2 regions of the Janthinobacterium sp. P210006 genome follow, and region 1 is predicted to be linked to the other one. Evidence: predicted binding sites of a transcription regulator. Region 1 holds the regulator's gene; the other holds the start of a gene.

Region 1 (4,209 bases):
ATCCTGACGGGCGCTTCGCGCATCAATGGCGTGGGCATGCAAGCCAATAACGCCACCGGCGTGGTGCAGGTGCACAATGCCTTGCGCATGGTCCTCCCGCCGAAACCGCGCCCGGCCGCGGCGGCAAAATGACAGAATGAAACAAGGAAACCATACTATGAAAAACATCTTGCTGTTGACTCTATTCTCGACCGTCTGCTCGCTGGGCGTGATGGGCGCGGCGCATGCCGAGAAGGCCGATTCCGAGAAGGAAGCCGTGATCACGGCACGCAGCGGCCTGGTCGACGACGTCAAGCAGACGCGCACCCTGACGGGCGACGTGGTGCTGGTCAAGGGCACCCTGACCATGAAGGCGGGCCGGGCCCTGATCACGGAAGACCCGCAAGGCTACCAGTTCATCACCTTCTGGGCCGATCCCGGCAAGCTGGCCACCTTCCGCCAGAAGCGCGATGGCGCGGGCGACCTGTGGGTGGAAGGCGAAGCGGAGCGCGTGGAATACAACAACAAGACGGAAGTGGTGAAACTGTTTTCCAAGGCCAAGCTGACGCGCCTGGAAGGCACGAAGCCGACGGACGTGGCCAACGGCGCCTTCATCTCGTATGACAGCCGCAAGGAAGTGTTTACGATGGAAAATTCCGACAGCGGCACCAGCACCCCGGATGGCGGCAGCGTGCGCATGGTGATCCAGCCGAAGACCAAGGCACCGGCGGCGGAGAAAGCGCCGGCCACGCCTGCGCCAGGAAAGAAATAATGGACAATACACGTTGCGGCAGTACCCTGATCGTTCGCGGGCTGCAAAAAACCTACGGCAAGCGCCAGGTCGTGCATGACGTCTCGCTGCAAGTCGAATGCGGCGAAGTGGTGGGGCTGCTGGGCCCGAACGGCGCCGGCAAGACCACCTCGTTCTACATGATCGTCGGCCTGGTGCCGTCCGATGGCGGCAGCATCGATATCAGCGGCGTGGATATTTCCAGCCTGCCGATCCATCGGCGCGCCCAGATGGGCCTGTCGTATCTGCCGCAGGAAGCCTCCGTCTTCCGCAAGCTGACGGTGGAAGACAATATCCGCGCCGTGCTGGAAATCCAGACCGTCGAAGGCCGTCCGCTGACGAAGGCCGAGATCGAGGTGCGCCTGGATAAACTGCTGGCCGATTTGCAGATTGAAAAGTTGCGCGAAAACCAGGCGCTGTCGCTGTCGGGCGGCGAGCGCCGCCGCGTGGAAATTGCCCGCGCGCTGGCCACCGATCCCCGTTTCGTGCTGCTGGACGAACCGTTCGCCGGCGTCGATCCGATCGCCGTGATCGAGATCCAGCGCATCGTGCGCTTCTTGAAGGAGCGCAATATCGGCGTGCTGATCACCGATCATAATGTGCGCGAGACGCTGGGTATTTGCGACCGTGCCTACATCATCAACCAGGGCTCGGTGCTGGCGTCGGGACGCCCCGACGACATCATCGCGAACGAGTCGGTACGCCGGGTCTATCTGGGCGAACACTTCCGTATGTGAGCCAATGAAACAATCATTGCAGCTGCGCACTTCGCAGCATTTGGCACTGACGCCGCAGTTGCAGCAATCGATACGCCTGTTGCAATTGTCTACCCTGGAATTACACCAGGAATTGGAGCAATTGCTGACGGACAATCCTTTGCTCGAGCGTCTCGATGATCCGCTCGACCGTTCGCTGCGCCTGCTGTCCGACGGCGCCTTGAGTTCCACGGCCGCGCCGGCCGAAGCGCCGCCCCAGCCGCCAGGCCAGGAAGCGCCTGCGGCACCGGCCGAAGGGGAAACCTTTGACGGCGAGGCGGGCGAGGGCCCGGTTGCCGCGGACGGCGGCGACAGCGACTGGAGCGAAGCGAGCCGGGGCAAGACGCCCGACGACGAAGATTCCCGCCCGCAACTCGAAGCCCATCACTGCACCCTGCGCGAGCACCTGATGGAGCAGATGCGCGTGACGGTGCTCGAATTGCGCGACCGCGCGCTGGTCGAGCTGATCATCGACGCGCTCGACGACAATGGCTACCTGGAAGAGTCGCTCGACGACATCCTGGCGCGCCTGCCGCACGAGCTGGAAATCGACGCCGACGAGCTGCGCACGGCCTTGTCGCTGCTGCAAAGTTTCGATCCGCCCGGTGTGGGCGCGCGCAATGCGTCTGAATGCCTGGCGCTGCAGATCAAGCGCTTGCCCCATATCGCCATGGTGACGCGGCGCATGGCCCTCGTCATCGTGGAAAAGCACCTGGCCTGGTTTGCCCAGCGCGATTTCAACAAGCTGAAAAAAGCCCTCGATTGCGACGATGAAGACTTGCGCGAAGCGCAGACGGTGATTCGCCAGTGCAATCCGCATCCGGGCGCCGTGTTTGCCTCCGACGTGTCCGATTACGTGGTGCCCGACGTCGTCGTCAAGCGCGCGCGCAATGGCTGGCAAGTCACCTTGAACAACGACGTCATGCCGCGCCTGCGCGTCAACGCCATGTACGCCAACTTGCTCAAGCAGGGCAAGGGCGAAGGCGCCATGGGCGCACAGTTGCAGGAAGCCAAGTGGCTGATCAAGAATATGCGCCAGCGCTTCGACACGATACTGCGCGTGGCACAGGCGATAGTAGAAAGACAAAAGAACTTTTTCTCGCATGGGGCCGTTGCCATGCGCCCCCTTGTGCTCCGTGAAATAGCTGATACACTGGGTTTACACGAGAGTACTATCTCGCGGGTAACAACTCAAAAGTACATGCTGACCCCGCACGGCATGTTCGAGTTGAAATATTTCTTTGGTAGCCACGTCGCCACCGAAGCGGGGGGCGAAGCGTCATCGACGGCGATACGGGCATTGATCGTGCAACTGACAGGAGCAGAAGACCCTAAAAATCCTTTATCCGACAGTAAGATTGCGGACATGCTGGGGGAACAAGGCATGGTGATTGCGCGACGTACTGTTGCCAAATACCGGGAAGCATTAAAAATTCCGCCAGTGAGCCTGCGTAAGTGTTTGTAAGTTTTTTTCGGTTCCTCTGCGGGCCGGATACGATGGACCGCACGAACCCGATCATCTTTAGGAGTGTGTATGAATCTCACCATCAGCGGACATCATCTCGAAGTGACACCAGCCATCCGTGAATACGTACAAACGAAGCTGGAGCGTGTGAAACGTCATTTCGATCAAGTCATCGATATCGCCGTGATTCTGACCGTGGATAACCTCAAAGAGAAAGAAAAACGTCAAAAGGCTGAAGTCAATCTGCGTCTGAGCGGCAAGACCGTCTATGTGGAAAGCCTGGCGCAAGACCTGTATGCCGCAATCGATGCCCTGATCGACAAGCTCGACAGGCAAGTGATGAAATACAAAACCAAAGTGCAAGGGCACGGTAAAGAGGCGATCAAGCATCTGCCAGACAGCTCGGAAGAAGAATTCGCCGCCGCCTGAGCGGGCCGCGACTTTCAACCGGCTGTGATCAACTAAGGGCGCACATTGCGCCCTTTTTTGCGCCTGTCGCCCTTGCCAGGGGGCGCCATGGGAACGCAATGTTCCATCCGAAGGCGCTAGAATGTTCCCATACTTACTTCTTTCCATTCTGCCATGAGCGACTTCGTCCAGACCTCCATCCGCAACCGCACGGGCCACATCGTGCTCGACCGCCCGAAAGCCCTGAATTCCTTGTCGCTGGACATGGTGCGCGCCCTGAGCGCCGTTTTGCTGGCCTGGCGCGACGATCCGCAGGTAGACGCCGTGGTGATCCGTTCCAGCAGTGAAAAAGCCCTGTGCGCCGGTGGCGACATCCGTTTCTTTTACGATGCGGGCCGGGCCACGCCGCAAGGTGGCAGCGCGCAGCTGGAAGATTTCTTCACGGAAGAATATGCGCTCAACCATCTCATTCATTTCTATCCGAAACCGTATATCGCCGTGATGGATGGCGTGGTGATGGGCGGCGGCATGGGCGTGGCGCAAGCCGGGCCCGGCAACCGCCTGCGCATCGTCACGGGCCGTACGCGCATGGCCATGCCGGAAGTCAATATCGGCTTGTTCCCGGACGTGGGCGGCAGTTATTTCCTGTCCCGCCTGGCCGGCCAGCTGGGCTTGTATCTGGGCTTGACGGGCTTGACCATCAACGCGGCCGACGCCCTGTACACGGGCCTGGCCGATGTGTACCTGCCCGAGGCGCAGATGGGGGCGCTGCTGGCCCTGTTCGAATCGACGCCCGGTGAAGGCTTGCCGGT
Region 2 (4,209 bases), on a different contig from region 1:
GCCAGGGTGTGCTCGAGGAAGCCGCCCTCGTTGAGGGTGTCGCTGTGCAGCGCCACCTGGATATCCATGCGGTCGGCAACGGACAGGCAATTGTCGATGGCGGCCGGCGTGCTGCCCCAGTCCTCGTGCAGCTTCAGGCCGATGGCGCCCGCGCGCACCTGCTCTTCCAGGGGCAGCGGCAGGCTGACGTTGCCTTTGCCCATGAAGCCCAGGTTCATGGGGAAGGCGTCGGCGGCCGCCAGCATAGCGTGCAGATGCCACGGTCCCGGCGTGCAGGTGGTGGCGGCCGTGCCCACGGCCGGCCCCGTGCCGCCGCCCAGCATGGTGGTCACGCCGCTCATCAGGGCTTCCTCGATCTGCTGCGGGCAGATGAAGTGGATGTGCGTATCGACGCCGCCGGCCGTGACGATCATGCCTTCGCCCGCGATGATCTCGGTGGCGCCGCCGATGGCCAGGGTCACGCCCGGCTGGATGTCCGGGTTGCCCGCCTTGCCGATGCCGAAAATCAGGCCGTTTTTCAAGCCGATGTCCGCCTTCACGATGCCCCAGTGGTCGAGGATGACGGCATTCGTGATGACGGTATCCATCACCTCGGCCGCGCAGCGCTGCGACTGGCCCATGCCGTCGCGGATCACCTTGCCGCCGCCGAACTTCACCTCTTCGCCGTAGATCGCATAGTCATGCTCGATCTCGATGAACAGTTCCGTGTCGGCCAGGCGGATGCGGTCGCCCGTGGTGGGACCGAACATCTCGGCATACGCGCTGCGGGGAATGCTGGCCATCTCAATCCTTTCCTGGTGGAGTGTCTTGCAGTTCGCCCATCACTTCGCCATTGAAGCCGTAGACCTTGCGCTCGCCCGCCAGCGCCACCAGTTCCACCGTGCGCTGCTGGCCCGGTTCGAAGCGCACGGCCGTGCCGGCCGTGATATTGAGGCGCATGCCGTAGGCGCGCCAGCGCTCGAAGGCCAGCGCCGGGTTGACCTCGAAAAAGTGGAAATGCGAGCCCACCTGGATGGGCCGGTCGCCCCGGTTGGCCACTACCACGGTGGCCGTGGCGCGGCCCGCATTGAGGCTGATTTCGCCTTCTTCCAATTTGTATTCGCCTGGTGTCATGAGGGGCTCCTTCAAGGATCGCGTTACGCTTGCCGGCGGGTCGCCAGCGCAAAAAACAGCCTGGGTGCGGGTGGCGCCCTGGCCGGTCAAAAAACTACGGTATCGGGTGGTGCACGGTCACCAGCTTGCTGCCATCGGGGAAGGTCGCCTCCACCTGGATATCGGGGATCATCTCGGCGATGCCGTCCATGACGTCGGCGCGCGACAGTATTTTCGTACCGTCCGACATCAGCTGCGCCACGGATTTTCCATCGCGCGCCCCTTCCATGATGGCGGCGCTGATCAGGGCCACCGCTTCCGGATAATTGAGTTTCAAGCCGCGCGCCAGGCGCCGTTCGGCCAGCAGCGCGGCCGTAAAAATGAGCAGCTTGTCTTTTTCGCGGGGAGTCAGGTCCATGGTTTTCCTTGCGTTTCTTTCCTGAATAAGTGTTCCAGATGCTAAGTGTTCCAGATGCTAAGTGTTCCAGATGCGGGGCACGACGGCGGCGCGCCCCAGCGCGGCGGGGCGCAGCAGCTGCCAGGCGGCCAGCATGACGCGGCGCGCCGCCTCGCTGTCGCCGCACAGCAGGCGCACCACCACCAGCGATTTCATCTGCGTGGCGCCAAACAGGGCGCCGGCCGGCACGGCGATCTCGCGCAGGGCCGCCAGCACGGCGGGCGCCAGGGGACGGCCGACGGCGATCAGGGTGGCGCATACCGTGTGGCCCGCCCATCCCAGGGGGCTGGCCATCAGGACGCCGCCGGCGGCCAGCACGCCCTGCTCCCACCACAGCAGCTTGCCGCCGCGGCGTATCTGCACCTGCTGGCTGATGCTGCCGGTATTGAAAATTTCGCCCGAGGCGCTGCGGCCCAGGCAGACGATGTCGCAGCCGATGTAACTGGCGTCCGCCGCCAGTTCCACCTCATGGCGCAGGCGCACGCAAGCCTGGTCGAAGAAGATGCTCTCCTGCGGCAGCCACTCGATGGCGGCGCCGCTGCCCGCGCGCAGCACGATGTGCTGGCCCGAGACGTGGCCGTTCGCGCGGTACCATTTGGCGGCGCCCGGAGACGTGAGCAAGGCGTGCGCGCCCTCGCCCGCCGTGGCGTCGACGGCCAGCTGGTCGCCGCCCACCACGCCGCCGGGCGGGTGGATGATGATGGCGTGGCAGACGGCATCGCCTTCCGGATACAGGGGCTTTTGCACGCGCAGGGGGCCGCTGTGCGTGCGCTCGACCAGGCGGCTGACGCCATCGTGCCAGGCAAATCCCAGGCGCAGCTGCGCGTGCCAGGCGCTATGCGCGCCGGCGCCGGGAGGCAGGATGGAATGGGTGCTGTCTGGCATGCGTCGCAATCGTATGAAGATACGACAAACAAAGCAGGATATGTGCCAGCGCTACACGGGGAAAAGGTGAGAATTGCGCACCGTCACGCGGCAGGCGCACCAGCATGGTGCAGCCATGCGTGCACGCCGCGGCGCGGTGCGCGCCTAGGCGACGGCCAGGGTGCGCCGTTCGCGCAGCAGCGCCGTCAAGGCGTCGGCGGCCAGGGGCCGGCTGAAATAATAGCCCTGCATTTCGTCGCAGCCATGCTCGGTCAGGAAGTCGACCTGTTCGCGCGTTTCCACGCCTTCGGCAATGACGCGCATGTCCAGGTTGTGCGCCAGCGAGATGACGGAACGGGCGATGGCCGCGTCGCTGCTGCTGGTGGTGACGTCATCGACGAACGATTTGTCGATCTTCAGCACGTCGATGGGAAAGCGCTTCAGGTAGCCCAGGCTGGAATAGCCCGTGCCGAAATCGTCGAGCGAAATGCCCACGCCGATATCCTTCAGGCGAGTGAGGGCCGCCACCGCCTTGTCCGGGTCGCCCATCACCGTGCTTTCCGTGATCTCGATGCCCAGGCAGGCGGGCGCGATGCCGTATTTGCGCAGGGCCGCCTCGACGAACGGCACCGTGCGGTCCTGCGCGAACTGCTTGCCCGACAGGTTGACGGCCACCTTGATGCTGCCCAGACCCGCGTCGTGCCAGGCGCGGATCTGCGCGCACACGCTTTCCAGCACCCATTCGCCGATGGCCGTGATCAGGCCGTATTCCTCGGCCAGCGCGATGAACAGGCCGGGCGGCACCTTGCCCAGCACGGGGTTATCCCAGCGCAGCAAGGCTTCCGCGCCCAGCATGGCGCCCGTGCGCAAACACATCTGCGGCTGGTAATGCACTTCGAATTCGTCGCGGCCGATGGCGCCGCGCAGCTGCTGCTGCATGGCCAGGCGGGCGCGGATATCGCTGCCCATGCGCTCCGTGAAGAAGGCGTAGTGGTCGCGCCCCATTTCCTTGGCGCGCACCAGGGCCGTGTCGGCGTGGCGCAGCACGTCATCGAGGCTGTCGCCGTCGGCCGGGCACATGGCGATGCCGATGCTGGTGGTCAGCGCCAGGCGTTCGCCGTCGACGCTGAGTTCTTCGCGCAAGCCGGCCAGGATGGTTTGCGCCAGCCCCAGGGTGCGCCCCAGCAGGGCGTCGTCCTGCAGCAGGATCTGGAATTCGTCGCCGCCCTGGCGCACCACCGTGTCGCCTTCGCGCACGCAGCCGGACAGAAAGCGCGCCACCACCTGCAGCGCCTTGTCGCCCACGGCCTGGCCGTGCGAATCGTTGATGTTCTTGAAGCGGTCCAGGTCCAGGCACATCAGCACCACCTGCTGGCCGTCGCGCACGGCGTTCGCGCGCGCCTGCTCGAAGCGTTCGCGCAGCAGCACGCGGTTCGGCAAGCCCGTCAGCGCGTCGTGGTAGGAGAGGAAATCGATCAGGTGCTGCTCGGCCTTGCGCTCGCTGATATCGAGGAAGACGCCCACGTAGTTGACGACGGCGCCGTCGGGTCCGTGCACGGTGGAGACACTGAGCAGGCAGGGATAGGTGTCGCCGCTCTTGCGCCGCGTCTGCACTTCGCCCGACCAGCAGCCGCTGCTGCGCAGGCCCTGGCGCATGGCCAGCAGCACCGCTTCGCCCGTGTATTCCGCATGCAGGCGCATGATGTCCGTGCCCACCACTTCCTGCGCCGCGTAGCCGGTAATGCGCGTAAAGGCAGGATTGGCCGTGACGATGACGCCGGCCGAATCCGTGATCA

The links. Region 1 encodes sigma-54, which starts transcription at its own class of promoters, with help from an activator protein. Its sites were predicted from a motif close to TGGCANGNAANCTGCTTT; they were not measured.
Region 2: VPH41_RS13930 (urease accessory protein UreD) is a predicted target of sigma-54. The motif match lies at 2,465-2,482, and genes of this name have one in related genera.

What each region holds. Positions count from the first base shown of each region.
Region 1 covers NZ_JAZARD010000004.1:196,294-200,502, reverse strand. The annotation lists gene lptC (LPS export ABC transporter periplasmic protein LptC) at 1-132, shown strand, start outside; gene lptA (lipopolysaccharide transport periplasmic protein LptA) at 158-751, shown strand; gene lptB (LPS export ABC transporter ATP-binding protein) at 751-1,506, shown strand; gene VPH41_RS20625 (RNA polymerase factor sigma-54) at 1,511-2,989, shown strand; gene hpf (ribosome hibernation-promoting factor, HPF/YfiA family) at 3,059-3,418, shown strand; gene VPH41_RS20615 (enoyl-CoA hydratase/isomerase family protein) at 3,572-4,209, shown strand, end outside.
Region 2 covers NZ_JAZARD010000002.1:1,241,944-1,246,152, forward strand. The annotation lists gene ureC (urease subunit alpha) at 1-782, opposite strand, end outside; gene VPH41_RS13920 (urease subunit beta) at 784-1,113, opposite strand; gene VPH41_RS13925 (urease subunit gamma) at 1,208-1,510, opposite strand; gene VPH41_RS13930 (urease accessory protein UreD) at 1,568-2,434, opposite strand; gene VPH41_RS13935 (EAL domain-containing response regulator) at 2,579-4,209, opposite strand, start outside.